One region of the Shewanella mytili genome, then DNA from elsewhere that is predicted to be linked to it. Evidence: predicted binding sites of a transcription regulator. Region 1 holds the regulator's gene; the other holds the start of a gene.
The links. The regulator MetJ, encoded in region 1, represses methionine synthesis genes. The targets are predictions, from matches to a motif close to TAGACGTCTAGACGTCTA.
Positions count from the first base shown of each region.

Region 1 (16,337 bases):
CGTAGAAGTGGCAGGAGCCGCAGTTATCCCGCACCGGGGTGCCCACGTTTTGCGCCACCTTGACCAAATCCACGTTGGTAAAGGCTTCGCCGGCAACGGTTTTGGCGTAGGTGCCGGTGGTGTCATGACAAACCAGACAATCCACCTTGGTGGCATCGGTAAAATCAAAGTGGTTGTCTTTCCAGCCATAACCTGCATGGCACACGGTGCAGCGGGGCTGGTTACCGGCAATGGACACACAGAAGTTGTTAATGGCGTTTTTCTTGCCGCGCGCTACCGTGCGGCCGGGGAGTTGCTGTTTGAGTTCCCAGGTCCAGTGGGAGGTTTTCATCACGTCATGGGCTTCTTTTTCATGACATTGCAAACAGTCCTGTGTCACTTCAGGGCCGCTGTTATAGGGGCCTTTCAGTACGTCTTTATGGGGCGCTGCCGCGCTGGCCGTGCCAGCCGCCAACAGCAGGAGTAACGCAAGTGATCTCATCATTGTATCTCCTGCCCCGGTTGCCCGGGGCGGTTGGTTGGGTTAGAAGCTCACGGTCAGTGAGGCATTGACATCAAAGGCGGTGTCCACCACCGGCAACAGCGAGTAAGCACTGCCGTTAAGCACATCGCTGACTTTTTGTGGCGCACCCACCGGGGTGCCACTGCCGGTATATTCATAGTCGTAATACAGGCCTGCCAGTTTGATGAACATTTTCGGATTGATATCAAAGATGTAATAGCTTTCAACCACATGGCCGCGGGTAGCCAGCTTGCTGCCAATGGGGTCATCCTGGGCTTGGGTGAAAGGTGTCCAGTATTTGGAGCCGTAGTTGTATTCCAGACCGAATTTGCCGTAAGGCGCCGGCATTTGCATGCCCACATATATGCCGTAGCCGTCATGGGTGTCGTTACTGTCAGCGCTGGCGGGCGTCATGATGATTTCGCTGCCGTCACTGTTGAGTTCAGCGGTAAACACCGCATCCGACAACATGCCGCCAAACATGCCGGCTTCGCCATTGCCTACGGCTCGGGTCCAGCCCAGTGATGCAAAAAACTTCATGTCTTCGTCAGACTCGTAGGCATAACCCACGCCGCCCAGATACATGTCGCCAATAACGCCGCTGGGTTGCACCCTTGTGACAAAGTTGAAGTTGTCAAACTTTTGCAAATCCTGGTACATGGTAGGGGCAAAGATGGAGGCAAACTGGTTGGGGAACGCCATGGTGCCCTTGAAGCCGTCGTTAATGTCCTTGGCGGCAAACAGGGTGAATTGCAGGAAGTGGTTGCCGTCATTAAGGGCGTCAATGTTAAAGCCCCCCAGATGGGTGTCTTTGGTGACGGTATCGCCAAACAACTCGCCATTGCCCCATTGGGACTCAAAACCCTGGCCATAGCAAAAACGCACCACCTGGCCTTCAATGCCGGTGATGTCTTCCAGCTTGTAGCCAATGGTCATGCCGTCAAAGTTGAAGTTCACCAGATGGCCAGAGGGGGTACCGCCGCGCAGCTCGTTTTCCCTGTAGTGGCTGGGCGGGCCATAGGTGGATGGGCGCCGGCCAATGGACAGGTACAGCTCGGAGCCTCCGATGTTGCGCCAGTCAAAGTAAGCCCGCTCCACCCGCAGCCAGTCACCGGAAGTGTTGCCGGAGCTGGTGCCGTCCATGGTAAAGGCGCGCCAGGAATCAAATACCTGCACGCCGGTGGAGTCGCCCCAGTTTTTATACATGCTCAGGCGGCCGGCAAAATCCACGTTATCCCAGACCTTGGCCTTCATGTTGAGCCGCAAGCGGGTGGTGTAGAAAATGTCGTTGTCGATGTCCTGCCGGCTCTGGGGTGCCAGGGCATAAGGCATCACGCCGTTTAACTGGCCGCTTTGAAAAGCGTTTGCCAGCGCGGGGTTGGCCGCCATCATTTTCCCCAGGGGAGAGTTGGCATCCGCCGGATTGCCATATTCTCCGGCCATGGCACGGGCGCCAAAATCACTGAAATTCATCAGGATGGCCGGATTCCAGGTCACATCCTGATAGTGCAGGGAGTGCGCCTTGACCCGGAAGTCGCCGGTAAAGGTGATCCTATCCAGCGCGGCGTGGCGTTCGGTTTTGTTCAGCCGGGAATTGAGGCTGTCTAGCTCCTCGGTAATATCGGCAAGTTGTTGTTTAAGTTCTGCAATTTTTGCGTTATCGGTTTTTTCCGTGGCATGGGCAACCGGGCTTGCCATCAGCGAAAGTCCCAATGCTTGAGCAACCACAATGGCAACTAATGTGCGCATATTTTTTCTCCTGGCCGGAATCTCCGGCTTTTTCAGGCAGCAACAGCCCCTGGAGCTTGCTCCATGCCATTGCTGTGTATTGTCGGACGGTGGCTTAAGTGCCGGGATTAACCACAGGTTTGCGGTTGGGCGGAATCTGCCGCATGGTCATACAAGAACTGCTGTACGTCTTTCAGATCCTTTTCGCTCAGTTTTTCAAAAACTGCCGGATTGGCTTTGTGCTTGTCTTTGTCAAAGAACCGATCCCATTGGGCCATGGTTTTGCTCATGGGGGTGAGTTCGCCAGCGGCATTGCTTTGACTGTGGCAGACCTTGCACTCTTTTTTGTACAGATGTTTGCCTTTTTTGGGATTGCCGCCATCGGCTGCGTAACTGCCTGCGGCCAGTGCGGTTGCCAGCAGTAATACGCCAAGCTGGAGTGTTGTTTTCATCATCATTTCCTCATATTGCTATTTTTATTCAGCATCACTTGCGGATGTTGTTGTTGTTTTATTTCGGTTAAGAATTTAGCAAAGTAGAAAACATGAGGCGTTGACGGCGATCACTTTCATGATATTTTTCTAATTGATAAAAATATCATTGAAATTAATCTAATGAAATGTAGCGGCATGTTTTAAAGTCGCTATAAAACATAAACTTATAAAAGTTATTTAATTTAAAGTTGGCTAATACTGTGGATAATCTCACACTTTTTTTAGGGTGATACAGTTAACAAAAGTCAAATTTTAACCATTGACGCAGCATTTAACTGTTTATTTTGCTTGATTTTTGCGCAGTGACAAAAATGTAAACCCGTTCACATATTAGGGACTGGATGGCCCAGTTCTTATGCCTTGGATCACATCAGCAGGGGTATTGTGGTTTACCACAATACCCGTAAAAAATTCATGGGATAACAATTAACGCGAAATCAGCGCAGACGCTGTTGCTTGGCAACACTCATGCGTCTGAATAAAAACGATTCCGAGTGAACTATTCGTCTCCGGCTTGAAGACGATGGAGGTTAACCATGATAAAGCTTGATCGACGGGCTTTCCTGAAAGGTGCCGGCGCTACTGGTGCATCCTGTGCCTTGGCCAGTGTTGTCCCCGGCTCGCTGGCAGCCGTGGGCGCAACAGAACTGCGCGGCAGCGGGGAAGCCGTACCCAGTATCTGTGAAATGTGCTCTACCCGTTGCCCCATTTCTGCCCGGGTGGTAGATGGCAAAACAGTATTCATTGAAGGGAATGCAGAAGCCAAATCCTTTGGCGGTAAAGTGTGTGCCCGTGGCGGCGCCGGCCATAGCCTGCTGTACGATCCACAGCGTCTGGTAAAACCCATGAAACGCGTGGGTGCCCGTGGCGAGGGTGAATGGCAAACCATCAGCTGGGACCAGGCCTACAGCGAAATCGCGGCCAAAATGAATGAGCTGAAAAGCAAATATGGTCCGGAAAGCGTGGTCTTTTCATCCAAGTCAGGTTCTGAACACACCCATATCTTCAATATGGCAAAGGCGTTTGGCAGCCCTAACACCTTTACCCACCTGACCACCTGTCCAGGCGGTTACGGGGTAGCTGCCCATGCGGTGTACGGTTCCAAAATGAAACGGGACCTGAGCAATAGCAAGTTCATCATCAACTTCGGTCATAACCTGTATGAAGGCATCAACATGTCCGAAACCCGTGCGCTGATGAAAGCGCAGATGGACAAGCATGCCAAGCTGGTGGTGTTCGATCCCCGCTTCTCCGTGGTGGCCTCCAAAGCCGATGAATGGCATCCAATCCGGCCCGGCAGTGATGTGGCCGTGGCATTGGCCATTTGTAATGTGCTGATTGCCGATGATTTATATGACAAAGCCTTTGTTGAGCGTTATGTGAATGGCTTTGAACAGTTTGCCGCGCAGGTAGCGCAATACACGCCGGAATGGGCGCAGAAGGTTGCGGACGTACCCGCCAAGGACATTCGCCGCATTACCCATGAACTGGCAAAAGCCGCGCCTCATGCCATGGTTGACTTCGGTCACCGCAGCACCTTTACCACCGAAGAGTTTGAAATGCGTCGCGCCATTTATGCCGCCAACGTATTGATTGGCAACTTCGAGCGCAAAGGCGGCCTGTATGGTGGCAAAAAAGCCAGCACATACAACAAATTTGCCGGTACCGATGCGGCGCCTTCACTGGGCAAACCCGGTGTGAAAATTCCGAAACCCACTGCCAAGCGCATTGATCAGGTCGATCCGCAACTGGCACTGCCTGCCAAAATGGGCGGCATTTACCAGTCCATTATCGATACCGTTGAAAATGGCAAGCCTTATCCCATTCACGGTTGGGTCATGACCCGTACCAATCCCATGCAAACAGTGACCGACCGTAACCGGGTGGAAGACGCACTGAAGAAAATGGATTTGGTGGTGTGCTGTGATTTGTACGTGAGCGAAACCGCTGCGTTTGCTGACTACATTCTGCCGGAATGTACCTATCTGGAACGGGATGAAGAGATTGCCGACAAGTCTGGCAAGAATCCGGGTTACTACGTGCGCCAGCAAGTGGTGGACGTGATTGGCGACACCAAGCCTGCCTGGCAAATTTTCCGCGAGCTGGGGATTAAACTCGGCCTGGGTGAATACTACCCATGGGAAAACATCCAGACACTGCAGTTGGCACAGGTGAAAAAAGATGGTGCGCTGCTGAAGAAGATTAAAGACAAGGGTTATGTGAGCTACGGCAAGCCGCTGATGTTGCGTGAACCGTCAATGGTTGCTGCCTTTGCTGCCGCTTATCCTACCGCCCACGCAGTGGATGAGGATGGCACTTATGGTTCGGCCGTGAAGTTCAAGACCCCAAGCGGCAAGATTGAGCTGTTCTCCAGTGAAGTGGAAGAACTGGCACCCGGCCGCGGCATGATTGCTTATCACGAAGCCAAACTGAAAAATCCTGACGAGCTGTACTTCATTCAGGGCAAAGTGGCAGTGCACACCAACGGTGCTACCCACAACGTGCCAATGCTGGCCAACCTGATGTCAGACAACGCCGTATGGATCCATCCGGAAACCGCCGCCAAACGGGGTATCGAGAACGGTGATGCCATTCGTTTGACCTCCAGCGTGGGTAGCGAAACCGGCCATGCACTGGTAACCAAAGGTATTCGTCCGGATACAGTCTTTGCCTACATGGGTTTTGGTTCCAAAAACAAAGAACTGACCCGCGCCAGCGGTAAGGGTGTTCATTGTGGCAACTTGTTGCCCCATGCCACCGCACCGGTATGCGGTATGTGTGTACACACCACTGGTGTGAAACTGGAAAAGGCATAACGGGAGGCTAACAATGAGCAAAAAATACGTCATGGTGTACGATGAAAACAAGTGCATCGGCTGTCAGGCGTGCAATATAGCTTGCCGCAGCGAAAACAAAGTCCCTGAAGGCGTCAGTCGTCTGCAGGTGCGGGTAGAAGGGCCTTATGGCGAAATGCCATTACTGCACTTCAAATACAACCGTGTGTCTTGCCAGCAGTGTGAAGACGCGCCTTGCGTGAAAGTGTGTCCTACCGGTGCCGCTTACGTTACTGAAGACGGCATTGTGTCCATCAAGAAGGATAAATGCGTCGGTTGTCAGTACTGTATTGCCGCCTGTCCTTACAAAGTGCGTTTCATCAATCCGGAAAACCATGTGGCGGAAAAATGCAATTTCTGCGCGGATACCCGCCTGGCACGTGGCGAACAGCCGGCTTGTGTAACGGTTTGTCCTACCAATGCGCTGGTGTTTGGCGATGTCAACGCCCCAGGCAGTGAAGTGGCCAAGCTGTTGAACAGCACCGCAACTTACCGCGAAAAAGTCCATCTTGGCACCAAACCAAGGGTTTTCCGTATTCCTGCCCGCAAAGGAGGGATTGAAGCATGAACAATATCTGGGGTGATATGTCACAGTACAACCCTGTGACCTGGCATTGGGTGATTGCCGTATACCTGTTTCTGGCCGGGCTGGCTGCAGGCAGTTTATTGATTGCCATCGCCATGCGTTGGGCGAAAGGCGACCGTGAGGAAAGTCCCATCCTCAAGGCTGCTGCGCTCATCGCACCGGTGGCCATCTGCCTGGGGATGTTGTGTCTGGTGTTTGACCTGACCCGGCCGTTCCATTTCTGGTTGATTCTCATCAACTATAACCTGACCTCCGTGATGTCCATCGGGGTGGTGGCGCTGTTGTTCTTCATTCCGCTCACCTTCCTGTATGCACTGGTGGTATTCCGTGAGCAACTGCCGGCCTTTGGCCTGGGCTTCCTCAAGGGGATTGCCGATGCCCTGGCTGGCGCCAGAAAGCTGATTGAAAAGCTGTTGTTTGTATTGGCTGTTGCCGTGGGTGCTTATACCGGCTTCCTGATTTCAGCCATGAACATCTACCCCATGCTGAACACTGCCATTTTGCCAGCCTTGTTCCTGGTATCCGGCATTTCAGCGGGTGCAGCCGCCAACGCTGTCGTGGCCCTGTTGCTGTTCAACACCCCGTCACACGACAAAGAGCTTGGACGGATGCACAGTATTGAATTGCCGGTAGTGGCCATTGAAATCCTGTTCCTGTTCATGCTGTTCTGTGCCCTGTACTTCAAAGGCGGCGCTGCCGCTGCAGCACTGGCATCACTTACTGATGGCACTTGGGCTGCGGTATTCTGGACACTGGTGGTGGCTGTCGGTTTCGGCATTCCGCTGTTATCCCAGTTGCTGCCGGCACAACAGCGTCATGGCAAAGGGGTGATGTTGCTCGGTGCCCTGTGCAGCCTCACCGGGGTACTGGCTCTGCGTCACTTTATTCTGTACGCCGGTCAAAGTTATCTCGGCTAATCATTGTTATGCTAGCGCCACAAGCCTTCGCGAATGCGGAGGCTTTTTTTATGGGGTTTGCTGAAGATATCAAGAGTTAAGCTATCTTTAACTGAACCCTATTGATCCGAGGCGTTTTTCAAGGAGATGGAGATGAAACTAACCACGCTGGCGTTGCTCACCGCCACCACTTTTTGCAGCGGTTCCCTGTGGGCCGGGCAGGATGTATTTGAAGCGAGAACTGATGCCATGGGCGGGGCAGGCGTTGCTGCCGGTGATCGCCTGGCTGCAGGTTTCGTGAATCCGGCATTGCTGGCATTGGCAGATCGCCAGCAGGATGACGTAAGCCTGTTATTGCCTGCCCTAGGTGCTGATGGGGCCGATAAAAACGACATGGTGGACGAGTTTGACACCCTGCAGGATAACTACGACATGCTGGATGGGGCCATTGCCCAGCAGAATCCGGACAACATCATCCGCTACCGCGACTTGTTACTGAATAACCTGCAAGCCCTGCAAGGCGACAGTGCCTATGCCAGTGTGGGGTTGGGCGTGGCGGTTGTGTTACCCTCAAACAGCCGGATTTCAGCGGCGGTGATTGCCAAAACCTATCTGGACGCCTTTGTGCTGGCGGATGTCAGTGCGGCGGATTTACAGCTGCTGAATAATCTGGATCCCTTGAATCCGCCATCACTGGATGACCTGTCATCCACCGGCCGGGTATTTGCCGGTGCCGTATCGGATTTCGGGGTGGCGCTGAGTACCCGCATGAGTGTGGGTGACATGCCGCTGACCATCGGGGTGACGCCGAAACTGCAACGCCTTGATACCTTCAACTATGCGGTGTCTGCCAACAACTTTGACGTGAATGATTTCAACAGCGATGACTATCGTAACAACGATACCGGCGTCAACCTGGATGTGGGGGTGGCGTTGCAGCCCACCGAAGGCCTGACGCTGGGGCTTAGTGGTCGCAACCTGGTCAAGCAGGAGCTGGCATCCGTGGTGCTGGCAGATTGCCCGTGCCAGCAGCTGACCTATCAGGTCAAGCCCATGGTCACTGCCGGGCTCGCCTATCAATGGCAGGGACTGACGCTGACCACGGATGTTGATCTCACCGAAAACAACAAATTCGTGGAACTGGACGGCCCCAAATACTGGCGCATGGGCGGCGAATTGCAGGCCACCGACTGGCTGGCATTGCGCTTAGGCTATCGCCATGATGTGAATGACGTGACCACTGACATCTATTCCGTGGGTACCGGCATTGTGGTGGGTAACTTCTTCCGGCTGGATCTCACCGGCATGATGGGCAGCGATAATGCCGTAGGCGGCGCCCTGCAAACCTCTTTCCACTTTTAATTGCGGTGATGCGTGACAACGGGGGCTAGGCCAAAAGCCCCCAGAGTGATTTAAGTGCCAGCAGCAGTGCGCTGGCACTGCATAACATCAAGGTCAGCATTTTACTGCGCCGTTTGTCCACCCGATGCAACAGCGCCCCCGAGATCACGAATCCCAGCAGCAGCGCCGGCAATAACAGCAGCGCCAGCAGCAGATCCCTGAACGACAGCATGCCGGAGAGCAGCAGCACCAAGAGGCTGATACAGGTACTGACCACAAAAAAGGCCGAGAGGGCTGCACGAAACTTCCCGGCTTCCCGCCCGGTGAGCAGCAGGGCCATGGGTGGCCCGCCAATGCCGGCAACCGTGCCGAAAATGCCGGAAAACATCCCCGCCACAAACAAATTGCAACGGTTGACTGGCAGCGTGAGTTTTTTCAGGCTCAAGGCCACGGCCGTGGCCACAATGGCGGCAATCACCAGCCCGAGAATGGCTTGGGGCGCCAGCAGCAAGGCGGCCCCCAGCAAACTGCCGGGAATGCGTCCGGCCACGGCATACTGCAATCCTGCCAGCTCCAACTGTCCCCGCTCGCGCAGCAAGGTGAGCAGGGCAATGGAAAAGCTCAGGATAATCAACGAACCCGGGATTAATTCCGGGTCAATGATGTACAACAGCGGTGCGGCAACCACTGCCAAGCCAAACCCCAGCAAACTTTGGGTAATGGCGCCCGCGACAATCACCAGCGAGGCCAGTAGCAGGGTGATGGGGTCGATTAATGTCCACATTTAAAAAAGCAGAATGCCGGGACATGCCCGGCAAGCTGATGATATGTTGCGCCTCATGGCCGAAAGGTCAGCCATTTACTCCATTTCTTCCCATTCGATGCCCATCTCTTCCATGATTTTTTTGGCATCTGCCGGAATGCTGTCAGGGCGATCCTTGGAGAGATCTTCATCGTTGGGCAATGGCTGGCCGGTGTAAGCATGCAAGAATGCTTCACACAGCAGTTCGCTATTGGTGGCATGACGCAGGTTATTGACCTGGCGCCGAGTGCGTTCGTCGGTTAGCACTTTCAATACTTTCAACGGAATAGACACAGTAATTTTTTTTACTTGTTCGTTTTTCTTCCCGTGCTCAGCGTAAGGGCTGATGTACTCGCCGTTCCATTCAGTCATGTTGCACCTGCTATGTCGCTAATTCGCTGCCGATTTTAAACTCTTACATCCCACAGTCAAATGGGAGTCCATGCTACTGTATCACAAAAATGGAATTCTATACATTTGGACGTCTAAACGTCTTTATGCCTATTGACGTTGAAGAGCGACTTGATAGAATTTAGCCATCTAGACATCTTTAATCTGTCGCCCCTGTTAATAATGTAAGGAGCCGAACATGACTGCGCGGAAAATGGCCACCACGGTTGTGCGTCAAGGAATCGAGTCCGATAGCCAATATGGTGCGGTGCTTCCGCCTATTTACCTGTCGACGAATTACAGCTTTGCAGACTACCAAACGCCGCGGGAGTTTGATTACAGCCGCTCCGGCAATCCTACTCGCAGCATTTTGGCCAATGCCATTGGTGAGCTGGAGCAGGGATGCCCGGCGGTGATTACCGCCAGCGGCATGGCGGCGGTCACCTTGGTCAGCAGCTTGCTGGGGGCGGAGGACTTGCTGGTCATCCCTCATGACTGTTATGGCGGCAGTTATCGCCTGTTCACCCATCTGGCGCAAAAAGGGCAATTCCAGCTGGCGGTGGTGGATCAAACCGACAGCCAGGCCCTGCAACAGGCCCTGGCGGCCAAACCCAAGCTGGTTTGGGTGGAAACCCCCTCCAATCCGCTGCTGCGGCTGGTGGATATTGCCCGATTGGCCAATGAGTGTCAGGCTCAGGGCACTTTGCTGGCGGTGGATAACACCTTCTTGTCGCCGGCATTACAACAGCCGCTGTTACTGGGGGCCGATATTGTGGTGCACTCCACCACCAAATACATTAACGGCCACAGCGATGTGGTGGGCGGCGCGGTGATAGCCAAAGACCCGCAAATTGCCGAGCAACTGCACTGGTGGTCGAACACGCTGGGGCTCACCGCTGGCGCCTTTGACAGCTATCTGGCACTGCGTGGATTGCGCACACTGGCACTACGCATTGAACAGCACCAGCGTAATGCCGCCAAAATAGTGGATTTGCTGCAGGGCAGCGAACAGGTGGAAAAAGTGTATTATCCGGGGCTGGCACAGCACCCGGATCACCAGATTGCGCTGAAGCAACAGCGAGGCTTTGGCGCCATGGTAAGCTTTGAGCTCAAAGGCGGCGCAACACAAGTCGGCGCTTTTCTCGGGGCATTACGCTATTTTTCCCTGGCGGAAAGCCTGGGCGGGGTAGAAAGCCTGGTGGCGGTGCCCGCCAGCATGACCCATCGGGCCATGGATGCAAAAGCCCGGGCAAACGCAGGCATAAAAGACACACTCATCCGCCTGTCAGTGGGCATTGAAGACCCGCAAGACCTGGTGGATGACATTACCGCTGCCTTGGCAGCCGTGGCAGCTGGTTAAATTGGAGAGCATTGATTAATGGCGCGTAGTCACTTACATAAATTTGGGGGCAGCAGCCTGGCGGATCCGGACTGTTACCGGCGTGTGGCGCACATTCTGCTGACCCACGGGCGGCCCGATGATCTGATTGTGGTGTCTGCCGCAGGCAAAACCACCAACTTCCTGTACAAACTGCTGGCACTGCGCGAGCAGGGCAAACTGTGGCAAGAAGAGCTGCAGGTACTGATGAGTTACCAGCAGGACCTGATAGAACAGCTGCTGAGTAACGGTCAGGCGCGGCAGTTGCGGGAGCGCCTGGCCACCGACCGGGCATCGCTCATGAGCCTGCTGGCGCTGGAAAACCGCAGTGAATACCAATGCAATCAGGTGGTCGGGTTTGGCGAACGCTGGTCTGCCAGGCTGATGGCGGCACTGCTACGTGAATCCGGCGTGGCCGCATCCAACATCGATGCCCGCGGTTTGCTGGTGGCCGATGAAGCTGCCGTGCCCAAGATCCGCCTGCAGGAATCCCGGGAAAAAATCCAGCAGTTGTTACAAAAGCATCCCGATGAACGGCTGGTGATCACCGGTTTCATCTGTGCCAACCCCCATGGCGACATGCTTCTGCTGGGGCGTAACGGTTCCGACTTCAGTGCCACCCTGATTGCCAGTCTGGCGGGCATTGAACGGGTGACCATCTGGACCGATGTGGAAGGGGTGTTCAATGCCGATCCCAATAAAATCCAGGATGCCCGCTTATTGCAGAGCATGTCGTTAACCGAAGCTGACCGGCTGGCGCGGCTGGGTTCGCCGGTATTGCATGCCCGTACCCTGCAGCCACTTTATAACACTCAGGTGAGCTTGGCGGTGCGCTCAAGCTATGCGCCGCAAACCGACTTTACCCTGGTGGCGCCCAAAAGCGACATCGCCAGTGCGCCTGTGGTCACCAGCCTTGAAGATGTGGTCACCGTCACCTTGCAGTTGCAATCCGCCTGGGAGGCGCTGCTGGAAGCGCTGGACAGTGCCGGCCTTCATCCCTTGGCGCATTGGACATTGGCCAAGCAGCAGTATGAACTGGCCTATACCCCGGAGGTTCAGCAGCAGGTACTGGCGTTATTACAGCGCAAAACCGCGGCGCTGGGCATCAGTGACGTGGCGCTGCACACCGGGCTTGGATTGGTGGCACTGGTGAGCGCCGCTGCCACGCAGTATCGTCGCAGTTTTGCCCGCTTGCTTAGCCGTGAAGCCCGGCCGCTGTATCAGGACCCGTTAAGTCTGGTCACCCTGGTGCCTCAGCAACAGGTATCGTTGCTGACACAAAAAGTGCATCGGCGCTGCGCCGGCCCCCGTAAACGCATTGGGGTGATACTGCTGGGCGTGGGCAATATCGGCGAAGCCTGGATTGATTTGTTCGGCAAGTCTTCCCGGCAACTGAACCGGCAACTGGAGGCGGAAGTTGCACTGGTAGGCTTGGCCAGCTCCAGCAAGGCCTTGTTTTGTAATGAGGGCATTGCCCCATCGGCATGGCAGGCCCGGTTTGAGGCCGAAGCCACCCCTTGGCAATACGAGCATCTGTTTGAGCAGACCGACACCCTAGATTGCGACGAACTGGTGGCGCTGGACATCAGCGCCAGTGCCCAGCTCACATTACAGTACCCGGAATTTTTTGCCCGGGGCATTCATATGGTCAGTGCCAACAAACTGGCGGGTTCCGGGCCGCTGGCTTTTTATCGGCAATTGAAGCAAATGCTGGGAAACCGGCGTTTATTCTGGCGTTACAACGCCAGTTGTGGGGCAGGGCTGCCGGTGCAGCATGCCCTGAATGATCTGCATAACAGTGGCGATGAGGTCGAGGCCATTGGCGGCATTTTTTCAGGCACCTTGTGCTGGCTGTTTGAAAACTATGATGGCATCCGGCCTTTTTCGGAACTGGTACTGGAAGCAAAAGCCCTGGGGATTACCGAGCCGGATCCCCGGGATGATCTCTCCGGGCGGGACATGCAGCGCAAGTTGTTGATCCTGGCGCGGGAGATAGGGTTGGCGCTGGAGCTTGAAGATATCAAGCTCAGCTCTTTGGTGCCGTCCCATCTGGCCAAAGTGCCATTAAGCGAATTTCTGGCGCGTTTGCCTGAGCTTGATGAGTATTTTTCCCAGCAATATCAGGCGGCAAGTGAACAGGACAAGGTATTGCGTTATGTGGCCACCCTGGAGCGTCATGCCCAAGGTGCAAGGGCTGAAGTGGCGCTGCAATGGACCGAGCGCAGCCATCCGTTTGCCAACCTGACGCCCGGTGACAATGTGTTTGTCATCCGCAGTGCCTTTTATCAGGGCAATCCGCTGATTATCCGCGGCCCCGGCGCCGGACGTGAAGTGACCGCTGCTGCCGTGCAGTCGGATTTGGTGCAAATCTGTCGCGATCTTCTGGAGGACTAAGCCACAACTCAGGGTTCGCGTGAAAATGTTTTATTGCCAAGGCTCCTGTTATTGCAGGAGCCTTTTTCTTTATGTGGCGGGTCATACCGGAATAATGGGAAATGATCACATAATATGAAAATTAAATAACAGGCAAGCTGAAATCAGTCATAAATAATCTTTCTGTTTTATTATTCCATTATTAGCATTTTCAGGCGTTAATAAATAATTAAGCATAAATAAATTATTGTTTAAGCAATAATTAAGGTGTTAATAATAACCATGGTTTTAATTTAAATTTAATACCGAATAAATTTTAAATTAATGTTGGTTAAATGCTTAATTAATATTTGCCTGATAGGTGGAAAACAATATTTATTATATTTTGTTTGTTGTGATCTTATATACAGAGTAACAAATCAATTTCTAATATTTTAAATAAGATACTTGTGAGCAGTATCGTTAAAAACCGCTATAGGGGAAAATAATGAGAAAAATAAACAAATATCAAATGGCAATTGTTATTGCCGCCACCTTGGGCATATCTGCCTGTGGCAGTGACGGCAAAGATGGTGCTCCCGGGGCACCGGGAGCACCAGGTGCACCAGGTGCTCCCGGAGAGGATTATGTACCCGAAGTGATTGTGACCAAGCCGGTTGCCAAGGTGATTGACTGGCATTATGGCGAGGGCACAATTAATGTGACCTTCTCACTTGAAAACCAGGATGGCATTCCGGTTGAAAATCTGGATAAAGTACAACTTTATTCCACAACAAAAGGTGAAAATGGTCAGCTGCAACATACGGTTGATTTAACTTATATCGAAGGTGATGACAATTCGGTTGGTACCTTGACCCATACTGGTAATGGTATTTACGAGCTGGTTATGCCGGAAGAAAATACCACGGCCCAAACCGTGGGCATTGGTTATATTCGCCCGGGTAACGGCCCTAACGGCATGCCAAGAACGCCTCGGGTAATGTTTACCAAAACAGATCAATATGCCGCGGTGAGTTCTACCGAAGGCGACAAGTGTATTGCATGTCATGGGGAATTTACCAACTCTACCGGTAATGCCACTTGGGGTTGGCACCAGCATCATTATGCCCTGGATAATGACCAGGATGTGGTGATTGTGGATGCCTGTTTGACTTGCCATACACAAACCGAGAAAAAAGACGGCGGCTGGGCGCTGAATACCATGGCGATGATTGGCCATGGCATGATGTCAGACGGTGCCGGTGGCAAAATTGCCAAAGGCCATGCCAACATCAAAGACAACTATTCGATGGATCTGGGGCGCTGCACCACGTGTCACGTGGAAAACACCCAGTTTACCGCGTCCATAAACGGCTGTGTCACTTGCCATACGGATCTGTTTGATGCCAATCGTGATGGTGCCATTGTGAGCCACACGGGCTTTGGTGAAACCTCCTGTAAAAACTGTCATGAAGCGGCTGTTCACCAACATGATTCCGGTGCTGCCCGTGATGAAGCGCTTAACCGTTACAAGTTTGAGGTGCTGTCGGTGGCACGTTCTGCCGATAAAACCGAGATCCTGGTGACCGTGAAAGCCACCGACGCGGACGGACAGCCCGTGGATGTGGCATCCATCAGTGATGCTAGCCCGCGTGGCTGGGCAACCGTGATGAAAAATGGCGAAGCCATGTTGCCCGGAAGGGATGAAGGCCATGTGGCGCGCTCCATGAGCGGGGCTGCCAATGCCGATGGTTCATACACTTACGTGGTGCAGCATGCCCTGCCTTACAGCGATGGCGAAGTGTTGCTGGGGGGTATTGACGGTCGTGTCAGTTACACCAATGCCACCACCGGTGCCGCTACCAGTGCGCCTGTGGTTGTCTCCAACGTGGTTGATGTACGTCGCCTGAGCTTTGACGAAATGAAGTGCCTTAACTGCCATACAGAAGGCCTGCAGGGACATGGCGGCCAGCGCGGCGGTGTGGATTTGGGCGGTGCCTCTTGCGTGCAGTGCCACAGTGCTTACAACTGGGCACCCTCCAAAGCGGGTAACGACCACATTCAGGCCATGGGGCCCTTTATCCACAGCGTGCACTTTGGCGCGTATGGTGAAGAGCTCGGGGTGAATAAGATGCCGACCACCGACCGCAACAACCCGGTGCACTGCAGTGATTGCCACACCGGCGACATCAACCTGGAAAACGTGGCGCCAGCCGTGGTATTGACCGGTGAAGATGAAGCCTCGGTATACGGTGTTACGCCCATCGCGGCCAACTGTGCCTCGTGCCATACCGGCGCGGCGGCAAAAGCCCATATGGCGACCCAAGGCGGCGACTTTGATGTGCCAGTCAGCGCCAGTGGAACAAACGCAGGCGAGTCTGGCTCGTTTGATGTGTTTGACCCAGCGCCGATTGTAGAAGCCTGCGCCGTGTGTCATACCCCGGCGAAAATGGCTGAAGCGCACCGTTATTGAGCGCTGTAGTTGTGTTGTAATGCGCGGGATGTGATGTGTGCGATGCATCCCGCAATATTGGCCCGGGTTCTTGCTGGCGCTTTGCACCAGCCAGGCCCGGGCTGATTTTTTGGGTTCAGGGCGTTTTGCCTCTCCTTGGCTATTGGGCGCCAGCAACAGGCATCCGTTGTGGGCCGTCCCGTGATTAGCGAATCTTTGCCATATCCGGCAAAAATATCCGTTTCCAGCAGGTTTTTGGCAATTTCCGTGGCGAAGGGTGATTTTTTGCCTTGACTTCAATCATCGTTTCTCTAGTATGTGGACATATAGACGTCCAAACGTCCAGATAGATAAATTGAGGAAGATGTCAATGGCTTTTCACCACGCCCAGTATGCCAGCTCACTGAACCAGAGCCTCGCCGAGCTTAATGGCGACATTAATGTTTCCTTTGAATTTTTTCCGCCGGCCACGGCAGAAATGGAAACCCTGTTGTGGAACTCCATTCAGCGTTTACAGCCATTGCAGCCCAAATTCGTGTCGGTGACTTATGGCGCCAATTCCGGGGTGCGCGACCGCACCCA
Region 1 is NZ_JBKOUD010000002.1:16,518-32,854, forward strand. Features, by position in the region: gene ACIDEJ_RS02845 (tetrathionate reductase family octaheme c-type cytochrome) at 1-484, opposite strand, end outside; gene ACIDEJ_RS02850 (DUF3373 domain-containing protein) at 524-2,251, opposite strand; gene ACIDEJ_RS02855 (c-type cytochrome) at 2,359-2,685, opposite strand; gene phsA (thiosulfate reductase PhsA) at 3,261-5,540, shown strand; gene ACIDEJ_RS02865 (4Fe-4S dicluster domain-containing protein) at 5,554-6,126, shown strand; gene nrfD (NrfD/PsrC family molybdoenzyme membrane anchor subunit) at 6,123-7,061, shown strand; gene ACIDEJ_RS02875 (conjugal transfer protein TraF) at 7,194-8,402, shown strand; gene ACIDEJ_RS02880 (TSUP family transporter) at 8,428-9,165, opposite strand; gene metJ (met regulon transcriptional regulator MetJ) at 9,241-9,555, opposite strand; gene metB (cystathionine gamma-synthase) at 9,773-10,933, shown strand; gene ACIDEJ_RS02895 (bifunctional aspartate kinase/homoserine dehydrogenase II) at 10,952-13,345, shown strand; gene ACIDEJ_RS02900 (multiheme c-type cytochrome) at 13,836-15,776, shown strand; gene metF (methylenetetrahydrofolate reductase) at 16,126-16,337, shown strand, end outside.

Region 2 (16,337 bases), on a different contig from region 1:
GGCCGAATGCCAACAGCAAGCTGCAACTGACGCTGGAGTGGGTGATTGAAACCCGTGACTGGGAACCTCGCAAAAACGGTGAACTGGCGGACTATCGGGTGCCTGACATTATCCAGTATCCGGCAGACGTTAAACCCTATCTGTTGCCCACTGCCCATATGCCGGTGGATGGTCTGGTGAAGCAGACGGCCGACAGGATTGTGGGCAGCGAAACCAACCCGCTGCAAAAAGCCCACAAAATTTACCAGTGGGTCACCGATAACATGTTCCGTGACAACGATGTGATTGGTTGCGGCACCGGTGATGTGGCCAGCATTTTGCAAACCGGCAAGATGGGCGGCAAATGCACGGACATCAGCTCGGTGTTTGTCGCATTGGTGCGCGCTGCGGGCATTCCGGCCAAAGAGGTGTTTGGCATTCGGGTCGGTCAGGCCCTTAAAATGGGGCAGTATTCCCACAAGGCATTCGGCAGCGCTGATGCCAACGGCGTGGCTGGCATCAGTGGTGGTCAGCATTGTCGCGCCATGTTCTATCTGGCGGGCTACGGTTGGTTGCCGGCCGATCCGGGGGATGTGACCAAAATGCGGCTGGTAGAGCACAAAACCAAGCAGGACCCGGCGGCCCAGGCAGTGAATGACTATCTGTTTGGTAACTGGGAAATGAACTGGATTGCCTTTAACGAGGGGCGTGATTTTGAACTGTATCCGGTAGCTGAGCAGGGCGCGATGAACAATTTTGCTTACCCTTATGCGGAAGTGGATGGCGACCCGGTGAATTTCTACGACCCGAAGGTATTCGCGTATGACTACCAGTCCATCGAACAGCGCTGATGCGCAGTCTCGGGGGAACGGCTTGCTGGCAACGCTGCTGACCGCCGTGGTCGCGGCGGTTGCCTCCAGTTTGTGCTGCATCGGGCCGCTGCTGTATCTGCTGTTCGGTGTTTCTGCCGCCAGCCTGTCGGGGCTGGCGCAATTGGGCTGGTTGCATTATCCCATGCTGCTGTTATCCATCGGCTTGATAGCGCTGGGGTTCTGGCGCTTGTATTTTTCGCGCCGCCCCCTGTGCAGTGGCAGGTTCAACCGAACCCGCATGTTAATCCTTTACTGGCTGGCGGTGCCCATAGTGCTGGCGTTCCAGCTCTATCCCTATGTGCTGCCCTGGTTGCTGGAGAAATTTGAATGAAGCGTTTCATGCTGTTATGGCTGTTGGCCAGCCCTTTGGCCAGTGCTGCCGATAAAACCGTGTTCATTGAGGTGGAAGCCATGACCTGTCCGTTGTGTGTCACCGTGGTGAACAAGGTGCTGCGCCAAACCGATGGGGTGATAAAAGCCAAATCCTCCCTGAAAACCCACCAGGCGGTGGTGATAGTGCCCGAGGATTTTGATACGGACAAACTGCTGCAGGCCATTGATAAGACTGGCTATAAAGGCGTTATCCATCACGTTGATACCCCCTCTTGAGCAAGGAGGGAGATAAAAAAGCGATGTAGATGCATCGCTTTTTTCATGCCGGTTTTTGTATGCGGATTTTGGTACGAATGGACGGCTAGGGCTTATTTGCCCTTGAGCAATTGACCGCACAATTTCACAAAATCGGAAGAGGTGACAATCCCTGCAACGTTGTGCTCACTGTCAATCACCGGCAGGCAGCCATGCTTGTTGTTAATGAAATAGTCCACCACTTCCACCAGCGGCATATCCAGGGTAAGCGGCGTGATATCGGTTTCCAGCAACGCTGTCAGGGGTTGTTGGCGTTCATGCCGCTCCAGCGCACCGGCACCATAGCGGTTCAGCAATCCCATCACGGTGGCCACCATTTTCTTGTGGGTCAGCACGCCCACCAGTTTGCCATCATCATCCACCACCGGCAGGTGGCGCACGCCGCGGTTTTGCATCAGCAGATGGGCATCCTTAACCGTGGCGCCCTGATTGATACACACCACGTTACTGGTCATTATTTCCTGCACTTTCATGGCGATTCCCCGGGTTGTCTGGGTGATTGAGGGCACCGAGTCCGGCACCCAATGCCCTAAAATAATTTCCCTATCATACTCTTGGGGTGGGTGGAAATGAACAAATCGAGGTTTCTTATAAAATTAATCATAAATTCACAGGGCAGTAACAGCACTTACTGACAATGCGGGCGGTGATTAAATACCTCTTAAAAATAAGGAATACTTCATGACCCGTTCGTTTTCCCGCCGTCGTTTTCTGGCCCTATCTGCCAGAGGGATTGGCGCTGCCGTGCTGTCTTATGGGCTGATGGGCTGCAATATCAACAACAATGATGATGAAGACACGGTAGCTGCCAGCTTTGCGCATGGCATTGCCAGCGGCGATCCCTTGCCGGATGCGGTGATCCTCTGGACACGGGTAACACCGGTGACGGCGGGTAATGTCAAGGTTTCCTGGGAAGTGGCAACGGATGCGGCCTTTACCCAGCTTATCACCACCGGCGAAACCGTCACCGATGCCTCCCGGGATTACACGGTGAAAGTGGATGCCGTGGGGCTGGAAGCGGGCACTCGTTACTATTACCGCTTTGCCGTGGGCGATGTGCAGTCAGTCACTGGCACCACCAAAACCTTGCCGGCAGGGGATGTGAGCTCTGTGAAACTGGCGGTGATGTCCTGCTCCAACTATCCGGCGGGTTATTTCAACGTTTATGAACTGGCGGCCCAGCGGGATGATCTGGATGCCTTGCTGCATCTTGGGGATTACATTTACGAATATGGCCGCGGTGAGTATGCCAGCGAACATGCCGCCGAGCTTGGCCGTGAAGTGCTGCCCGCATCCGAGCTGTTAACCCTTAGCGATTACCGTACCCGTTACGCCCAGTACCGCAGCGATGCCAGCTTGCAGAAAATCCATGCCAAGGTGCCGTTCATCACCATTTGGGATGACCATGAAGTGGCCAATGACGCCTGGCGTGACGGCGCGGACAACCATAATGACGGCGAAGGCGATTTTGCCCTGCGCAAGGAAGCCGGCATGCAGGCCTATTTTGAATGGCTGCCCATCCGTCCTTTCCGTGAAGGGGATAACCAGGATATCTACCGCAGTTTCCGCTTTGGCAACCTGCTGGATTTGCACATGCTCGATACCCGGCTGTTGGCGCGGGACAAGCAGCTCAGCTATGACGATTACCTTGATGCCAACGGCAATTTTGACAGCGTTGGCTTGACTGCTGCCCTGGCTGACAACAGCCGCACCATGCTGGGCCAGACCCAACTGCTTTGGTTGCAGCAGCAACTGCAGCAATCCACTGCCACCTGGCAGGTGCTGGGGCAACAGGTGTTGATGGGACGGATGCTGCTGCCAGCGGCGGTGGCCACGCAAAAACTGACCATTAATGAATACGGCTTTTTGGGGCAGTTGGCACAGTTGGCGGCCAGGGCACAGGCGGGCGATCCTACCTTGACCCAAGCCGAGCTTGACCATCTGGCGGCCAATCAGGCGCAGCTGACACCTGAAGCCGTGGCACTGCTGCAATTGCCCAACATTCCCTACAACCTGGATGCCTGGGACGGTTACGCCTACGAGCGGGAGGTGCTGTTGCAAACCATTAAGCAGCTTGGCAAAAACACCGTGGTGCTGGCGGGGGATACCCACAATGCCTGGGCCAACAACCTGACCGACATGCAAGGCAATGCCGTTGCCGTGGAGTTTGCCACCAGCTCGGTTTCTTCGCCTGGCATGGAAGAATACCTGTCGCTGGACCCAAGCCAGATTGATGTGTACGAGCAGGCGGTGGTAGGCATGGTGACCGATTTGCAGTATACCAATCTGTTGCAGCGGGGCTATATGCTGCTGGAGTTGACACCAATCCGGGCCAGTGCCACCTGGCATTTTGTGGATAACATCCTCTCCACCAGTTTCAGCGAGCTGCCAACCCGTGAGCGCCAAGGGTACGTTGAAGCTGGCACTGCGCAAGTTGTCATGTTACCTCAAGCCTAAGTAGTTCAGTTTACTGGACAAATGCGGCTGACAGCCTAAGATGCACTCAGAGCCCTTAGCTGACAGCCGCACTATGCCCACTGAGTTATTGCCCAATTTTTCCGTTGCCACCCTCAATCTGTTTAATTTTGCCGCCCCGCCACTGGCTTACCACCAGTTTGACAACATCTACAGCCAAGCCCAATGGCAACAAAAGTGCGACTGGATCCGTCGCTGGATAACAAGCGCCAAACCGCAACTGCTGGCCATGCAGGAAGTGTTCAGTCCTGAAGCTCTGCAGTCTTTGTGCCGTGATGCCGGATTGGCGCATTTTGCCACTGTGGCCGAGCCGCAAATCCGTGGTCATGTGGCCCATCAAAGCGTGGTGGCGCTGGCCAGCAGCTTTGCCTTGAGTGATGTCACCGATGTGAGCATTGATTTGCCATTGGCCCAGGCATTGGGGCTGGGGGATGATTTTTGCCAAAGCCGCCGCTTTTTGCGGGCAACCGCCCTGCTGCCCGGCATTGGCCATACGGATATCTACGTGGTGCATTTCAAATCCCCCAGAGCCATGCTCACGGCCAGCGACAGCCAGCTTGATGGCATTCCCGCGCTATTGGCCGGTAGTGCGCTGGGGCGCTGGGCATCCATTGTGCAGCGGGGCACGGAAGCCGCCCTGTTGCATCAGGCCATACTCAGGCGCCGTCAGCAGACCGGCAACAGCGTGATGGTGATGGGGGATTTTAATGCCACCATCGACAGCAGTGAAATGCGCGCGCTTGTAACCGATGACAGCCGCATTTTTGCTTCGGACATGCGCGCCGCCGGGTTCAATCTGGATGAAGCTCAGCTAAAGCAGCGCATAGAAGCCTATCAGTTATTTGATGCCTGGCAGTTATGGCAACAACATCAGGCAGAATCCCGTCCGCGTCCGGTCAGCCATTTTCATGGCTCCCATGGCAGCTGTGTGGATCACATTTTACTCAGCCAGGAGTTTCATGGCATGAGCCAGCACAGCCTGGCAATGGTGCAGGATTACCGGGTTTATGATGACCATCTGATGCGGCCGGATTACAAGCGCGATGCCATGGCCAGCGATCACACGCCAGTGATGGCGCTCATTGCGCCGCGCCAGCCGTAAGCGGCCCGAATTCACTGCCGCAACCGGGGCAATTAAGGTATGATGCGCGCCATTGAGTGGCAACGACGGGACGGCTGCATGTAACGGCAACGGCCCGGGATATTCATTGTCATGGACATTTAGCGCCAAAGGGCATCGCATGGTAGACAGAATCAAGCTTAAACCCGGCCGGGAGAAATCCCTCGACCGGCATCATCCGTGGATTTTTTCCAGTGCCATTCACAACATCAAGGGCAAACCCCAGGCCGGTGACACCGTGGATGTGGTGGCCCATGACGGCCGTTGGCTGGGGCGGGGCGCCTGGTCACCGGAGTCCCAAATTCAGGTGCGCATTTGGAGCTTCATACGGGAAGAAGCCATCGACCGGGCATTCTTCATGCGGCGGGTTCAGCGGGCGCAGCAGGGGCGCGATGCGTTGATTGCCAGACAGGGGCTGACCGGCTATCGGCTGATTGCCGCCGAGTCCGACGGCCTGCCGGGGATCACCATCGACCGTTACGCCAATGTCTTGGTGTGCCAGCTGTTGTCTACCGGTGCCGATTACTGGCGGGAAACCCTGGTATCCGTGTTGGCGGAGCTGTACCCGGGCTGCGCCATTTATGAGCGCTCCGATGTGGACTCCCGCAAAAAAGAGGGATTGCCCCTTACCACCGGGCTGCTCCATGGCGAGTTGCCCCCCATGCCAGTGGTGATTGAAGAAAACGGCGTGAAAATTGCGGTGGATGTGACCACCGGCCATAAAACCGGTTTTTATCTTGATCAGCGGGATAACCGGGCGGTGGCTGCCCGTTACGTGCAGGGCAAATCCGTGCTTAACTGCTTTTGTTATACCGGCACTTTCGGGGTTTATGCGGCCAAAGGCGGCGCGGCCCGGATTGAAAACGTGGATGTGTCATCCCTGGCCCTTGATGCGGCGCGCCACAACATGGCGCTTAACCAGCTGGATGATACCCAGGTGGAATATACCGAGGCGGACGTGTTCAAACTGCTGCGGCAATACCGCGACGAAGGGCGCAAGTTTGACGTGATTGTACTGGACCCGCCCAAATTTGCCGATAACAAAGCCCAGCTTGCCGGCGCCTGTCGCGGTTATAAGGACATCAACTTGCTGGCCATGCAACTGCTGGTGCCCGGTGGCACCTTGCTGACCTTCTCCTGCACCGGACTGATGCCTGCGGATCTGTTCCAGAAAATCGTGGCGGATGCGGCGCTTGATGCCAAACGGGATGCCCAGTTTACGGCACGTCTGGGGCAAGCTGGCGATCACCCCATTGCGGCGGCGTTTCCTGAAGGCTTTTACCTCAAGGGCCTGGTAGCCACCGTGTGGTAATCTCGTTGATGTTGCAAGGCCGTCTCAACACCAATACCTCCCCGGTGATTTGAGATGCCTTGCACATTTCACTTTCATTGCTGTTTTTTTCTGCAATTAATAAGTAGGATCCAGGCAGGATCCCCGGTTTCCCAGCAATAAACCGTCCCCCGCATGATGCTTAACCCTAGGGCTTGTATACGGCTATTCCCTACATGACAGGATGATTTATGGCTGTAATTTCACAACTGCATTTCCATAAACCAATGAATTTTAAAAAACATTTTATTACCAGCATCTTGCTGGCGATGATTTGGATCATCATCATCATGGGCGCCATGGTGTTCCAGTTACTCAAATCCACCCACGATGAAAACCTGCGACAGCGCGGGCTGGAAATTGCCGGCATTCTGGCGCTGGACCCGGTGGTGATTGATGCGGTGGACCGGGCCAATCACCAAACCGGGGTATCCATCCGCCCCTATATTGAACAGCTGCGGGCCGTAACCGATGTGTCCTTTATTGTGGTCATCAATAAGGACGCCATTCGTCTGAGCCATATCCATCCCAATAAAGTGGGCAAAAAATTTGTGGGAAGTGATGCCCAGCACGTGCTGAAAACCGGGGAGAAACAGAGCACTTATGCCGCAGGCTCCCTGGGCATGGCCATTCGCAATTTTGCCCCGATCGTCAAAAACGGCAAAGTGATTGGTGCGGTTTGTGTGGGCATTCTCAAAGAGGAGGTCAGCCAGCTGTTCATTGAGCGCCATGCCAGTTTGCTGTTACTGGTATTTCTGGTGATTGCGGTAGCCGTGTTACTGGTGTTTGTGGTGCTGGCAAAACTCAAGCACACCATGCAGGATCTGGAGCCGGAACTGGTGGTCAAGCGTCTGATGGAGCATGACCGCATCTTCAACGCCATTCGGGACCCCATCATCTCCATCAATAACGATTTTTCAATCACGGCAATCAATGATATTGCCACCAAGTTGTTGTCCATGGGCGGCATGAACAAGCAGGAATTTATCGGCCAGCCATTATCCCGTTTTTCTTCGGCGCTGGATAAAATCGCCCGGGCCGGGCATGGCCAGGCTTACTCCGGCAACCTGAAGCTTGGCAAGCTGGATTACCGGGTGTGCATCTACCCGCTGCAAACGGCTCAGGAAGCCCATGGTTACGTGATTTTCTTCCTGGCGGACATGGAGCTTAACGACCTGCGAAAAGAGCTGATTTATTACAAGAACTATGCCGAGCTACTGCGCAGCAAAACCCATGAATATTCAAATAAACTCAATGTGTTATCCGGCATGTTGCAGCTCAAGCACTATGATGATGCGGTGGAGTTCATCGACCGGGAGAGTAAAGGCCATCAGCACATTATCGGCAATCTGGTGCGATCCATCCAAAATAGCCTGGTGGCATCACTGCTGCTTGCCAAATACAACAAGGCGGCCGAGATGGGGGTCAAATACGAGCTGGATGACGACAATATCCTGCAGGATTACAGCAAGCTGGTGTCGGAGAAACTGGCCACCATTTTGGGCAATTTAATCGACAATGCCATTCTGGCCGCCTGGAATAACCGCCAGAATCAACCGCCAGCGGTACATGTTTATGTCAGTGATCGCAGCCAACATGTTATTCTAGAAGTGCAGGATAGCGGAGCCGGTATTGCACCGGAGCTGGATGATCACATTCTGGATTTTGGCGTAACCAGTAAATCCGAACAGGAGCAGAGCGGCGTAGGGCTGTATCTGGTCAATGAGTTGGTCAAACAGTTCCGTGGGAGTATCGACTGGGAACGTACGGAAGATAACAACACATTATTCTCTATTTACATTGAGAAGGGTGAAATCAAACGCTATGAAGCAGAAAGTCACTACCATGATTATTGAGGATGATCCCAGAGCCAGTTACGCTTTGGAATTAACCATTAACCAGCACCCTGACTTTGAGGTTGTCGCCATCAGTGAAACCTATGCCGATGCACTGTTGCATTACGAGCTGTTCAAGCCGCAGATGGTATTTGTGGACATCAGCCTGCCGGATGGCAGCGGCATGGAAGTTATTCAGAAATTACGGCGTGACGGGGCAAATTGCTACTTCATCATGACCACCGCCGAGCGTGATGCCAAAACGGTGGAACAGGCGGTGCAACAGGGGATCAGCGATTATCTGGTCAAGCCGTTACGGATGTCACGGGTGCACCAGGCCCTGGATGATTACAACTTTTACCGCCGCAAACTGGCCACCCGGGAACAAGTGGATCAAGGGGCGATTGATCAGATCCTGGGCAAGCGCAGCACCACCAACGTGCGGCAAACCCCCAAGGGCATTGATGCCACTACACTGAAAACGCTGAAAAAAATCCTAAAAACGGAACAGCTTACCGATTTTTCAGTGGAGGATATGAGCGATCGCATGAAAATTAGCCGTATTACGGTGCGCCGTTATCTGGAATATCTGGAATCGGAAGGCATTGTGAAAATGGTGCTCAATTATAAAACCGGCGGCCGGCCGCGGCGCCATTATCAGTTAACGGACATCAACCTGCTTAACTAGCTTACCCTTTCTTTTGGTGACAGCCTTTGGCATCACCGCCCTTATCATCTGCACAGGGACGTTTCGCAGATGAGCTTCATGTAGCGTGTTTTCAATTCCTTGAGCATTATGGCAATGGCCATGGCCAGTGTTTGCACAAATGGTGCAGTATTGTGCATGCGCGAGTGGCCAAACCTGCGTACAAACTTGAGGCAAAAAAATAAGAGCAAGGGGCACTTGCTCTTATTTTGTGAAGCGTTATCAGGCGCGGGTTATCCACCGATAACCCGAGATGATGGATTACAATCCGGCGTCATCACGCAGCGCTTCTGCCTTGTCGGTTTTTTCCCAAGGGAATTCCTGACGGCCAAAGTGGCCATAGGCGGCAGTTGCCTGGTAGATGGGGCGCGCCAGATCCAGCATTTCGGTCAGGCCGTATGGGCGCAAATCAAAGTGGCGACGCACCAGGGCAATCAGCTGCTCTGCCGGCAAGCGACCGGTACCGAAGGTTTCCACGCTGATGGAAGTGGGCTCTGCCACACCAATGGCGTAAGACACCTGGATTTCGCAACGGTCAGCCAGACCGGCTGCCACCAGGTTTTTGGCCACATAGCGGGCGGCATAGGCGGCACTGCGGTCAACCTTGGATGGGTCTTTGCCAGAGAAGGCGCCACCACCATGACGGGCCATGCCGCCGTAGGTGTCCACAATGATTTTACGGCCGGTGAGGCCACAGTCGCCCATTGGGCCACCAATCACGAAACGGCCGGTAGGATTGATGAAGAACTTGGTATCCTTGGTTAGCCATTGCTGTGGCAGTACCGGCTTGATGATGGTTTCCATCACGCCTTCTTGCAGCTCTTTAAGGCTGATGTCTTCACTGTGCTGGGTAGACAGTACCACCGCATCAATGCCCACAATCTGGTTATTGTCGTAGGCAAAGGTGACCTGGGATTTGGCGTCAGGACGCAACCAGGGCAAGATGCCTTCTTTACGTACCTGGGACTGGCGTTTTACCAGACGGTGAGCGTAAGTGATGGGCGCTGGCATCAGCACGTCGGTTTCGTTGCTGGCGTAACCGAACATCAGCCCCTGGTCACCGGCACCCTGCTCTTTGGGATCTTGACGGTCAACACCCTGGTTGATGTCGGGTGACTGCTTGCCAATGGCACTCAATACGGCGCAGGAGTTGGCGTCAAAGCCCATTTCCGAACTGGTGTAACCGATTTCACGCACGGTGTTGCGGGTCAGTTCCTCAATATCCACCCAGGCAGACGTGGTAATTTCACCACCCACAAGCACCATGCCGGTTTTGACATAGGTTTCACAGGCGACGCGAGCCTTGGGGTCCTGGGTTAAAATGGCGTCGAGCACCGCATCAGAAATCTGATCGGCGATTTTATCGGGATGTCCTTCTGATACAGACTCAGAAGTAAACAGGTGTCTTGCCATGTTTGCAAAATCTCACGATTAAAATAAAAACCTTAGCTGCCGCTACATCCGTATAGAAGCATCTACATCTAGACGGCTATTCTAATTTAATTTCGTTTTTATAAAACCCCTTTTGCGGATATTTGTGCGGTACGCCCATTTGTGGCTGAAAAGTAATGAAACTTTTATCTGTAATATCAATGGGTTTTATAGGGGCTTTGCTGCGAGGAGGGAGATGTGCCCAGACGGATTACTTAAGCGTTTTTGGCCGGCTACAGCGCTGTCTTGCTCGATTTTGCTTTGGCCGTGGGTCAAAAATGCACCATAAAGTGTGGTTGTTAGCCTAAATGGCCCCATGGAAAAGCCGGAAATATATTTGCGTCAGCGGGGCCTCTGCGGGAAAATAAGCGCCAATTCCGCCCGACCATTTTCAGACTCACTACGCAGGAGAAAGCATGTCTTCCCGTAAAGAACTCGCTAACGCTATTCGTGTGTTAAGCATGGATGCTGTGCAAAAAGCAAAATCCGGTCATCCAGGTGCCCCCATGGGCATGGCTGATATTGCAGAAGTCCTGTGGCGCGGACATCTGCGGCACAATCCTCAGGACCCCACATGGGCTAACCGCGACCGTTTCATCCTGTCTAACGGCCATGGTTCCATGCTGCTCTACTCCCTGCTGCACCTGTCTGGCTATGACCTGAGCATTGACGATTTGAAACAGTTCCGGCAGTTGCACTCCCGCACACCGGGCCACCCGGAATATGGCTATGCCCCAGGCGTGGAAACCACCACCGGCCCATTGGGGCAGGGCATTACCAATGCGGTCGGCATGGCCATTGCCGAAAAAGTGTTGGCAGCGCAGTTCAACCGCGAAGGGCACGACATCGTGGATCATCACACCTATGTGTTCATGGGTGACGGTTGCATGATGGAAGGCATCTCCCACGAAGCCTGCTCACTGGCAGGCACCTTGGGGCTGGGCAAGCTGATCGCCTTCTGGGATGACAATGGCATCTCCATTGACGGGCATGTGGAAGGCTGGTTCAGCGATGATACCGCCAAACGTTTTGAGGCATACGGCTGGCAGGTGATCCCGGCAGTGGACGGCCATGATGCCGATGCCATCAATGCCGCTATCGAGCAGGCCAAAGCCGACGCCCGCCCATCTCTTATTTGCTGCAAAACCACCATCGGTTACGGCTCGCCTAACAAGTCCGGCTCCCATGATTGCCACGGCTCACCACTGGGTGATGCCGAAATCGCCGCTACCCGCGAATTTTTGGGATGGACTCATGCGCCATTTGACATCCCGGCCGACATTTATGCCGCCTGGGATGCCAAGGCAGCAGGCAGTGCCGCTGAACGTGACTGGGATGCCAGCTTTGCCGCCTACGCCGCCGCTTACCCTGAACTTGCCAGTGAGCTGAAACGCCGTCTGAGCGGTGAACTGCCAGCGGATTTCGCGGCAGGCGCCCAAGCTTACATTGAACAGCTGCAAGCCAATCCTGCCAATATCGCGTCCCGTAAGGCCTCGCAAAACACCCTGGAAGCCTTTGGCAAGCTGTTGCCGGAATTCCTGGGCGGCAGCGCTGACCTGGCACCCTCCAACCTGACCATGTACTCCGCGTCCAAGTCCATCACCCCGGATGATGCCTGCGGCAACTACCTGCACTACGGGGTGCGGGAATTCGGCATGTCGGCCATCATGAACGGTGTGGCCCTGCATGGCGGTTTTGTGCCTTACGGCGCCACCTTCCTGATGTTCATGGAATACGCCCGTAACGCCCTGCGCATGGCCGCACTGATGAAACAGCGGGTGATTTTCGTCTACACCCATGACTCCATTGGCCTTGGCGAAGACGGCCCGACCCACCAGCCGGTGGAACAGACCTCCACCTTGCGCTTGATGCCCAACATGAGCACTTGGCGCCCTTGCGATCAGGTAGAATCCGCCATTGCCTGGAAATACGCCGTTGAGCGTCAGGATGGCCCTACCTCGCTGATTTTCTCCCGTCAGAACCTGACCCAGATGCCACGCACCGCCACCCAATTGGCCAATGTGGCCAAAGGCGGCTATGTGCTGGTGGACTGCGACGGCACGCCGGAGCTGATTTTGATTGCCACCGGCTCTGAAGTGGAACTGGCGGTAAAAGCCCAGGCAGAGCTGGCCCAGGCCGGTTACAAGGTGCGGGTGGTATCCATGCCGGCCACGGATGTGTTCGACAAACAGGATGCCGCCTACAAGGAAGCGGTACTGCCAGCGGCAGTGAGCAAACGGGTTGCGGTAGAAGCCGGCATTGCCGATTACTGGTACAAGTACGTTGGCCTCAATGGTAAAGTGGTAGGCATGACCACCTTTGGTGAATCAGCCCCTGCAGGCCAGCTGTTTGAAGAGTTTGGCTTTACCGTGGATAACGTGGTGGCCACTGCCAAATCCTTGTTGGCATAAGCCGTGACTGAACGCAAAAGCCTGACGGGCTTTTGTGTTCCTCGCCATTTATAACGGCCTGTCTTATGATAGGCCGTTGTTTTATTGCCCTGAAACAGAGGGAAACGAATTACTGATGATCAGAGTTGCTATCAATGGTTATGGCCGTATCGGCCGCTCAGTGTTACGGGCGCTCTATGAATCCGGCAAGCGCCAGCAGTTACAGATAGTGGCAATCAATGAGTTGGCCAAACCGGAAGCCATGGTACATCTGACCAATTACGACACCACCCACGGCCGCTTTTCCTTGCGGGCGAGTCTGGAGCAGGAACAGATGCAAGTGGGTAACGACAGCATCACGCTGCTGCATGAAACGGATGCCAGCAAACTGCCGTGGCAGGCATTGGGGGTGGATGTGGTGCTCGAATGCACCGGCGCGTTGCATGATCGCACCGCCTGCGCCGCTCACCTGCAGGCGGGGGCCGGCAAAGTGCTGATTAGCCATCCCGCCTCGGCAGATGTGGATGCCACCATTGTTTACGGCGTGAATGACGAGCTGCTGCGGCGCGAGGATACCGTGGTTTCCAACGCCTCTTGCACCACCAATTGCGTGATCCCGGTGATTGCCGAGCTGGACCGCCATCTGGGCATTCGCAGCGGCGCCATTACCACCATTCATGCCTCAATGAACGACCAGCAGGTGATTGACGCCTACCATGACGACTTGCGCCGTACCCGGGCGGCCAGCCAGTCGATTATTCCGGTGGATACCAAGCTGGCCCGCGGCATTGAGCGCATTCTGCCCCAGATGAAAGACAAGTTTGAAGCCATCTCGGTGCGGGTGCCCACGGTAAACGTGACCGCCATTGACGTGTCGCTCACGGTAAGCAAACGGGTGGACATCGCCACGGTCAACGGCATTTTGCAGGCAGCAACCCGCGGTCGCATGGAAGGGATTCTGGGCTTTACCGACGAGCCTTTGGTATCGTGTGACTTCAACCATGATCCCCGCTCCAGCATTGTGGATGGCACCCAGACCCGGGTCAGCGACGGGCATCTGATCAAGCTGTTACTGTGGTGCGACAATGAATGGGGCTTTGCCAACCGCATGCTGGATACGGCACTGGCCATGTTCCCGGCGGCAGAATGATTTACTGGGGTAAGGGCAGGGAAAGGCCGTTACCGTTAACAACCGCAAATATTTTTAGTTAAAACAGGAAGCATGAACATGACAATCATCAAAATGTCAGATTTGGACCTTCAGGGAAAGCGGGTGCTTATCCGCGAAGATCTCAACGTGCCGGTAGCTGATGGCGTGGTCACCAGTGACGCACGTTTGCGTGCCTCTTTGCCCACCATCAAACTGGCGCTGGAAAAAGGCGCCGCCGTAATGGTGATGTCCCATCTGGGGCGGCCCACAGAAGGTGAGTACAACCCGGAATTTTCCCTGCAGCCCGTGGTGGATTATCTGACCAAGGCGCTGGACTGCCCGGTGCGTTTGGTCACCGATTATCTTGATGGCGTTGCGGTTGCCGCCGGTGAAGTGGCGGTGTTTGAAAACGTCCGCTTCAACAAGGGTGAGAAGAAAAACGATGAAGCGCTGTCAAAGAAAATGGCCGCGCTGTGTGATGTTTACGTGATGGATGCCTTTGGCACCGCCCATCGCGCCCAGGCATCCACCCACGGTGTGGGCATGTTTGCCCCGGTGGCCTGCGCCGGCCCGCTGCTGGCAGCGGAGCTTGACGCGCTGGCCAAGGCCATGGACAACCCCAAACGGCCTCTGGTGGCCATTGTGGGCGGCTCCAAGGTATCCACCAAACTGACCGTGCTGGAAAGCCTGTCAAACATTGTGGATCAGCTGGTGGTGGGGGGCGGCATTGCCAACACCTTTATTGCCGCAGCCGGGCATAATGTGGGTAAATCCCTGTACGAAGCCGACTTGCTTGATGAAGCCAAACGCCTGGTGGCCAACGCCCAGAGCCGCGGCGGCGACATTCCGGTGCCCACCGATGTGGTGGTTGGCAAGGAATTCAGTCCCGATGCGGCGGCAACCCTCAAGGCCGTGGCCGATGTGGCCGATGATGACATGATTTTTGACATTGGCCCTGACAGCGCTGAAACCCTGGCGCAGATCATCATGAATGCCGGCACCATTGTATGGAACGGCCCGGTGGGCGTGTTTGAATTTGACCAGTTCGGCGCCGGCACCCAGCGCATTGCCAAGGCCATTGCCGAGTCGGCCGCGTTTTCCATTGCCGGCGGCGGTGATACCCTGGCCGCGGTGGATAAATACCAGATTGCCGACAAGGTGTCTTATATCTCCACCGGCGGCGGCGCCTTTTTGGAGTTCCTCGAAGGCAAGGAATTACCGGCCGTGGCCATGCTCAAGGCCCGTGGCAACTAACACCTGTACCAGATGATGTAAGCTGCCGGTGTTTACCGGCAGTGGCAGTAAAATTTATACCCAATTGGACCCGGGCAATAGATTTGCCCACAAAAGGAGAGAACAGATTATGGCTTTGATTTCCCTACGCCAGTTGCTGGATCACGCGGCAGAACACGGCTACGGTGTACCGGCTTTTAACGTCAACAACCTGGAGCAGATGCGTGCCATCATGCAGGCCGCTGAAGCCACGGACAGCCCTGTGATCGTGCAGGCGTCCGCCGGCGCCCGTAAATATGCCCGTCCCCAGTTCCTGAAATACCTGATGGCGGCAGCGCTGGAGCAGTATCCCGACATTCCGGTGTGTATCCATCAGGACCACGGCACCCATCCTGATGTTTGCCAGCGCTCCATTCAGCTGGGCATGTCTTCCGTGATGATGGACGGCTCACTGATGGCCGATGGCAAAACCCCCTCCACCTACGATTACAACGTGGATGTGACCCGCACCACCGTGGCGTTTGCCCATGCTTGCGGTGTGTCTGTTGAAGGTGAAATCGGTTGCCTTGGCAGCCTGGAAACCGGTACTGCCGGTGAAGAAGACGGTATTGGCGCCGCCGGCACCCTGAGCCACGATCAGATGCTCACCAGCCCTGACGAAGCCGCCCGCTTTGTGGCCGCCACCCACGTGGACGCGCTGGCCATTGCCATCGGCACCAGCCACGGCGCTTACAAATTCAGTCGCAAGCCTACTGGCGATGTGCTGCGCATTGACCGCATCAAGGAAATCCACGCCCGCATTCCCAACACCCATCTGGTCATGCACGGCTCTTCTTCCGTACCGCAAAAATGGCTGCAGATCATCAACCAGTACGGCGGTGACATTCCGGAAACCTACGGCGTGCCTGTGGAAGAAATCGTTGAAGGCATCAAGCACGGCGTGCGCAAGGTGAACATTGATACCGACCTGCGTTTGGCATCCACCGGTGCGGTACGTAAATTCCTGGCGGAAAACCCACGGGAATTTGACCCACGCAAATTCCTCAAAGCCTCCATGGATGCCATGGCAGAACTTTGTATGGAACGCTACGAAGCCTTTGGCTCTGCCGGCATGGCTTCCAAAATCAAGCCGCTGTCACTGCAGGCCATGTACAAGCGCTACCAGAGC
Region 2 is NZ_JBKOUD010000015.1:28,992-45,328, forward strand. Features, by position in the region: gene ACIDEJ_RS13140 (transglutaminase-like domain-containing protein) at 1-830, shown strand, start outside; gene ACIDEJ_RS13145 (mercuric transporter MerT family protein) at 865-1,182, shown strand; gene ACIDEJ_RS13150 (heavy-metal-associated domain-containing protein) at 1,179-1,460, shown strand; gene ACIDEJ_RS13155 (CBS domain-containing protein) at 1,553-1,972, opposite strand; gene ACIDEJ_RS13160 (alkaline phosphatase D family protein) at 2,181-3,956, shown strand; gene ACIDEJ_RS13165 (endonuclease/exonuclease/phosphatase family protein) at 4,030-5,076, shown strand; gene ACIDEJ_RS13170 (class I SAM-dependent methyltransferase) at 5,216-6,406, shown strand; gene ACIDEJ_RS13175 (ATP-binding protein) at 6,616-8,280, shown strand; gene ACIDEJ_RS13180 (response regulator) at 8,249-8,947, shown strand; gene metK (methionine adenosyltransferase) at 9,227-10,378, opposite strand; gene tkt (transketolase) at 10,813-12,807, shown strand; gene epd (erythrose-4-phosphate dehydrogenase) at 12,923-13,936, shown strand; gene ACIDEJ_RS13200 (phosphoglycerate kinase) at 14,015-15,190, shown strand; gene fba (class II fructose-bisphosphate aldolase) at 15,300-16,337, shown strand, end outside.
Region 2: the regulator MetJ is predicted to act here: its motif matches at 10,440-10,457, upstream of metK (methionine adenosyltransferase).